One region of the Brucella sp. GW823-FHT04E01 genome, then DNA from elsewhere that is predicted to be linked to it. Evidence: predicted binding sites of a transcription regulator. Region 1 holds the regulator's gene; the other holds the start of a gene.

Region 1 (3,391 bases):
GAACATGGCATTCTTGAGCTTCGGATGACGCTCACCCTTCAGAACCGCGTCAGCAGCGGCCTGAACATCAGGCAGCGCCTTGGAATTCATCTGGCGGGTAAGCACACCGGGCGCAAACTGGTTCTTCTGACCGACGACACCGCAAATCGTATCCGGATAACGTCCCGACGCGAGACGGTTCATGACGACCGTACCAACAGCCAGAAGACCGTCGGAACTCGAACGATTGGATTCGAAGAACATCGCACGTTCAAGGCAATTCTTGTCCCGTGCGGTGTAGGTGTAGGTCTTCACGCCATTGACGGATTTGACGTGGCTTGCCGCCGTCTTTTCCGAATTGGCTTTTCCCGAGGTTCCGGTTGTCGTGCAACCGGTCACCACGAAAGGCGCAATCACCAGCCCGATAAGAGCGGGCAATTTCCACTTCGCGGCGCGCGTCAATGGCTCAGTCTCATGTTAGGACCCTTAACTGATCCAGTCATCCATTCAGGCGAACACATCTGGAACGATGCGCGCGAACGTCTGACTGCGGTGCAAGTCAAAGAGGACGAAGATCAAAATCACACGTCCTACAGTCGCTCAATCGAATTCAAGGTTTTGGAATTTTTAGGCCAAAAAAAGGCGACGGGTCAAATCCCAACAATGCTGGAGACCGCTGAAAAGTCCTAAAACAATTCCGAATCGAGATTGCGAATGTGCCTACAAGCCCTTTAAATATATTAACAATTCCTTAACAAGAATTAGCGATTCAGGTAAGATATTGATTTAACGAGATTCAAAGTCTCGCAATACACGCCATATCGCTGCCTTAATTCGCCTTTGCTTGTACATTTTTTGCATACACATTCGTGGTGTTTCAAATCTTCTGCAGAATTTCTGCTTCCAGGCCGGTTCCATTGCTCTTTGTCAACTTTGACAACAGATTTGTAACATCGCGTGAGATTATGCTTTTGAGACCCGTTTCGGGTTGTTGCAATGCGAATCGGGCGAGCACGATCCGCACCTTGCAAAGCTGGGTCTTGGACAAAAACGACCCGCCACGGATACCGTGGCGGGTCGGACAAGTTCAATTCCTGACGCCGAGATGACCGCAGCGGTCACCCGAAAGAATAACCCGCACCCCGAACGGTGCGGATCGGATCGAGCGCACGACCGACATTGATCGCCTTGCGCAGCCGTCCGACATGGACGTCCACCGTGCGGTCGTCGACATAGATATCCGGTCCCCAAACGCCATCCAGAAGCTGGCTACGCGAGAAGACACGACCGGGCGACATCATGAAATATTCGAGCAGGCGGAATTCCGTTGGTCCGAGACGAACTTCCTTTTCCTTGCGATAGACACGATGCTGTTGGCGGTCGAGAACCAGATCGCCCACTTTCAGCACGTGCGAAAGAATGCTCGGATTCGACCGGCGCAACATCGCCTTGACGCGCGCAAGCAGTTCCGGCGTCGAAAATGGCTTCACGACATAGTCGTCCGCACCGACGCTCAGGCCGCGAACACGTTCGCTTTCCTCGCCACGTGCCGTCAGCATGATGATGGGCAGGCGTTCGGTTTCCGGCCATTGGCGCAAGCGACGGCAAAGCTCGATGCCCGATACGCCCGGCAACATCCAGTCCAGAATGAGCAGATCCGGTACGTTCTCGCGCAAGGCGATCTCGGCTTCGTCGCCGCGCAGCATTGTATCGACCTGGTAGCCCTCTGCCTCAAGATTATAGCGAAGAAGAACGCTCAGCGCCTCTTCGTCTTCTACCACAGCGATTTTGGGTGCCTGTGACATCCAGTATTTCCCTATCCAAATTCGGCGGGCGGTGGATACAATCCCCCCAATCGACCGCGTGCCGCCGCGCTATTCACTCATTTTCAACCGCCGGACCGTGGTCCGGTCGGCTGTAGTTCAGGGTTTACGCGCCTCATCCACGACAATACCGTGGCTCAGGTCTTCCTTCGGTCGTTCGGCCGGCATTTGCAGGCCGGTCACGATGTAGTAGACGGTCTCCGCAATATTGGTCGCGTGATCGCCGATACGCTCGATATTCTTTGCGCAGAACAGAAGATGCGTGCAGGCGGAAATATTGCGCGGATCTTCCATCATGTAGGTCAGCAGCTCGCGGAACAGTGACGTGTACATGGCATCAATCTCGTCGTCGCGGTCGCGAACGACATTGATCTGCTGCACCGAGCGCGACGCATAGGCGTCGAGAACATCCTTGAGCTGGGTCAGCGCCAGCTCGGCGAGTGTTTCGAGCCCGCGATAAAGCTTTACCGGCTGGCGTGATTCCGAAACGGCGGCAACGCGTTTGGCGATATTCTTGCCCAGATCGCCCACGCGTTCCAGATCGGCAGAGATGCGGATCGAGCCGATGATCTCGCGCAGGTCCACAGCCATGGGCTGACGCTTGGCGATAATCATCACAGCCTTGTCGTCAATCTCGCGCTCGCTGGCATCGAGAATGAGATCGTCGGAGATGACGCGCTGTGCGAGCGCATTGTCCGCATTGACGATAGCGGCGACCGACTGCTCGACCATACGTTCCGCATGTCCGCCCATTTCGGCGATCTTATGGGAGAGAAACTTCAATTCCTCGTCGTAGGAGCGAACGGTATGCTGAGACGGCATAGTAGACCTCGTAATATAAATTGCGGGGAAGCCGCACTGTCTATCTGTTGAAGCGCAGTTCCGGATCAGCCGAAGCGTCCGGTAATGTAGTCCTGCGTGCGCTTTTCGGTCGGCGCGGTGAACATGGTTTCCGTGTCACCCACTTCGACCAGATTGCCGAGGTGGAACATGGCGGTGCGCTGCGAAACACGCGCGGCCTGCTGCATGGAGTGCGTGACGATCACAATCGTATAGTTCTGGCGCAGTTCGTCGATCAGCTCCTCCACCTTCGCGGTCGCAATCGGGTCGAGCGCCGAGCACGGTTCGTCCATGAGAATGACTTCCGGGCTCACCGCAATCGCGCGTGCGATGCAAAGACGTTGCTGCTGGCCGCCCGAAAGACCGGTGCCCGCATCGTGCAAACGATCCTTCACTTCCTCGAACAAGCTCGCCTTCTGCAAGCTCGTCACGACGATTTCTTCAAGATCGGCCTTGGTGCGGGCGAGACCGTGAATGCGTGGGCCGTAGGCGACATTTTCATAAATCGACTTCGGAAACGGATTCGGCTTCTGGAACACCATGCCGACACGGGCGCGCAGTTCGACGACATCGATCTTCGGATCGTAGATGTCTTCATTGTCGAGCGTGATCTTGCCACCGACCTTGCAGCCTTCGATCGTATCGTTCATGCGGTTAAGCGAACGCAGGAAGGTAGACTTGCCGCAACCCGAAGGGCCGATCAGCGCCGTGACCATCTTTTCCTGGATTTCCAGATCGACGTCGAACAG
Region 2 (3,391 bases), 300 kb from region 1:
ATAGATTTCCGGGGACCTGCCTTCCGCAATGTCCTCGGCTACACTTTCGGCCATTGGCGAAGTCAGCCCTTGCGGCTGACGCTGATGATAATCGGCATGCTGCTTGCAACAGCCGCAGATGTTCTGACACCGCTCTATTCCGGTCGGCTGGTCGACGCATTGTCGCTTGGCGGCGACAGTGGATGGGATGCGGCCATCCACGCCCTGATCATCCTGCTTGCGCTGGGTGCGCTGGCGTTGATTACGCGTCAGCTGACCTTCTATGTCATCACGGACTTCACCTTGAAGATCATGAGCGACATGGCAGCAAGTTCGTTCCGTAAGCTGCAGCGGTTTTCGACAGACTGGCACGCCAACGCCTTTGCCGGATCGACCGTGCGCAAGGTCTCGCGTGCCATGTGGGCGCTCGACCTGCTCAACGATACGCTGATCGTGGCACTGTTGCCGTCAATCCTGATGCTGGTTGGTTCGGTGGTACTTCTATCGTGGTACTGGCCGCTGATGGGGTTGCTGGTTGCAATCGGTTCGGTGCTGTTCATCGTCTGCACGATCGTGATTTCGCTTGGCTTTGTTGCGCCTGCGGCAACGCTTGCCAATAGCTGGGACACGCGCATGGGCGGCGCTTTGGCCGATGCCATTTCGTGCAACGCCGTTGTCAAGGCATTTGGCGCGGAAAGCCGTGAAGATGCGCGTCTTGCAAAGGTCGTTTCCAAGTGGCGCGGTCGCACACGCCGCACATGGCTGATCGGTACGCTGAATGGCTTCATTCAGGGCGCGAACCTGCTGGTGATGCGCGGCGTGGTCATCGCCTTTGCGCTCTATCTGTGGAGCCAGGGCAAGGCAACGGCGGGTGATATCACCTTCGTCCTGACAGCCTTCTTCATGTTGCAAGGCTATCTGCGCGACGTAGGAATGCATATCCGCAACCTGCAGCGTTCGGTCAACGACATGGAAGAACTGGTCGACATCGAGGCACAGCCTTACGGCATTGCCGACAAGCCAGGTGCACCGGCGATCAAGATTGGAAATGGCGAGATCACCTTCGATCACGTCACTTTCCACTATGGCAACCACGAAGCAGCCCTCTATCGCGACTTTTCAGTCAAGATCGAGGCAGGCGAACGGGTTGGTCTGGTCGGTCATTCGGGCTCGGGCAAGACGACGTTCGTCAAGCTGATCCAGCGTCTCTACGATGTCAGTGGCGGCGCCATCAAGATTGACGGACAGAACATTGCCGAAGTCACACAGGCATCGCTCAGATCGCAGATCGCCATCGTGCAGCAGGAGCCAATCCTGTTTCACCGGACGCTGGCCGAGAACATCGCCTATGCCCGCCCCGGTGCGACACAGGCGGAAATCGAAGAGGCTGCACGCCTCGCAAGCGCGCATGACTTCATCAGCCGCCTGCCGAAAGGCTATGCAACGCTTGTCGGTGAACGGGGTGTGAAGCTTTCGGGTGGCGAGCGTCAGCGTGTGGCGATTGCCCGTGCGTTTCTGGCAGATGCACCAATCCTTATTCTGGATGAGGCCACATCGAGCCTCGATTCAGAATCGGAAGTGCTGATCCAGCAGGCAATGGAACGGCTGATGGTTGGTCGTACGACGCTTGTCATTGCGCACCGGCTTTCGACGGTTCGTGCGCTTGACCGGTTGCTGGTTTTCGACAAGGGCAAGATCCTTGAAGAAGGCGATCATGATGCGCTTATCCGCAAGCCGGGTGGCATCTATCGCCGCCTGTTCGAGCGGCAGGCGCTGGAACTGACCAAGGGACTGGAAGACGTCTTTTCGTAATCCAATCCGCTATAATGCCATGGACAGGGCCGGAATAGTTCCGGCCCTGTTTTCATTTTAGAGCATTCCCTGTTTTGATTGAAACATTCGAAATGCTCTATCTGTTTGTTTTTACGCATGTCTTTATCCTGAAACCGGTTCCCACTTTCGGGAGACATGCTCCATTCATCATCCATTCAGATCACGGTGCGTATCACTCGCGGCCCAAGCGTGCCTTGACATTTCCATGACAGAAATGTGACAGGCTTTTTGTAGAAGTGCGGGAGTTAGTGAGTAAAACATGCCGGGTGTGATGGAAAATACCGCAGCGCGTCGCTGGAGCGATGCCGCGATTTTCGGGCCTGCCCGTATTGCCTGGCCGCTGCGCCTCGCCGCAATTGCGCTCGCTTCCATTGTACTTTCAACGCTGCTGGTTTTCACTGTCGAATGGATCGTGCGCGGCTCGTTCACCGACACGATGCAGTTCTTCCGCACACCGCATAAGCCTGCATGGACGACCGTTGCGCTCTTCGTCGTGGTCCTGACAGCAAGCGACGCTATTTTCGGACGCATTCACTATGGCTTCTTTGTTGTCGCCCCGCTGGCACTGATTGCGGCCACAACTGCACGCGAAAAGAGCCTTTATCTCGGTGACCCGCTTTATCCGAGCGATTTTCTCTATGCCCGTCAGATCGTCGATCTTCTGCCGCTTCTGGTGCGTGACCGCCCGTGGAGTGCGGTCGGCATAGCCCTGCTTCTCATCGCTTCGGCAGCGGTGATGATCACCGTGACGCTGTTCTGGTGGCGGCGCTTTGATCCGATCCCATGGAAGGGTCGGATGCTGCGTATTGCCTTCGCGCTGCCCTTGCTCGCCTGGTTCGCAGTGATTTCCGACTATGCCAGTTTTTCGCTGGCGCGCGACCGTCTGCGCATCCTGCCGATCATGTGGGACCAGAAGGAAAACTACGCCCATAACGGCTTTACCATGGCCTTCATCCTGAATGTGCCAATGGCTACCGTCTTCGCTCCGGAAGGCTATTCTTCCGAAGCAATTGCCGCCATCGAACCGCCGGCGCAGTTGATCCCTGCTGCATTCGATACCAGCAAGCCTGACGTCATTATGGTGATGAGCGAATCCTTCTGGGATCCGACCCGCCTTCCGGGCGTGGCTTTCAGCGCCGACCCGATTCCGACAGTCCGGGCGGAACAATCCGGCCATGTCTTCTCGCCAGAATTCGGTGGCATGACTGCCAATGTCGAGTTCGAGGCTCTGACCGGTTTTTCCAAAGCCTTCCTGCCCTCCGGCAGTATCCCTTATCAGCAATATATCCGTCGCCCGCTTCCCTCGCTTGCAAGCTTTTTCAAGGATCAGGGTTATGCGACGCGCGCCATCCACCCCTATCGCCAATGGTTCTGGAACCGCGGCCCCGTCTATGAAAGCATGGGCTTTGACAAGTTCATGTCAGAAGAAAACATGCCACCGCTGGAAAAGCGCGGCTCATTGGCCTCCGACGCTGCTTTGACCGACGAAATCATCCGCGAAGCAGATTCCATGGATGCGCCGTTCTTCTTCTTTGCCGTCTCGCTTCAGGGACATGGCCCCTACGAAGCCAATCGTTAC

The links. Region 1 encodes PhoB, which activates phosphate uptake and scavenging genes when phosphate is short. Its sites were predicted from a motif close to TGTCATNNANCTGTCAT; they were not measured.
Positions count from the first base shown of each region.
Region 2: AC1RHM_RS16995 (LTA synthase family protein) is a predicted target of PhoB. The motif match lies at 2,018-2,034, and genes of this name have one in related genera.

Region 1 covers NZ_JBXAIK010000004.1:683,136-686,526, forward strand. The annotation lists gene AC1RHM_RS18340 (cell wall hydrolase) at 1-441, opposite strand, end outside; gene phoB (phosphate regulon transcriptional regulator PhoB) at 1,098-1,784, opposite strand; gene phoU (phosphate signaling complex protein PhoU) at 1,902-2,624, opposite strand; gene pstB (phosphate ABC transporter ATP-binding protein PstB) at 2,690-3,391, opposite strand, start outside.
Region 2 covers NZ_JBXAIK010000004.1:383,450-386,840, forward strand. The annotation lists gene AC1RHM_RS16990 (ABC transporter ATP-binding protein) at 1-1,791, shown strand, start outside; gene AC1RHM_RS16995 (LTA synthase family protein) at 2,072-3,391, shown strand, end outside.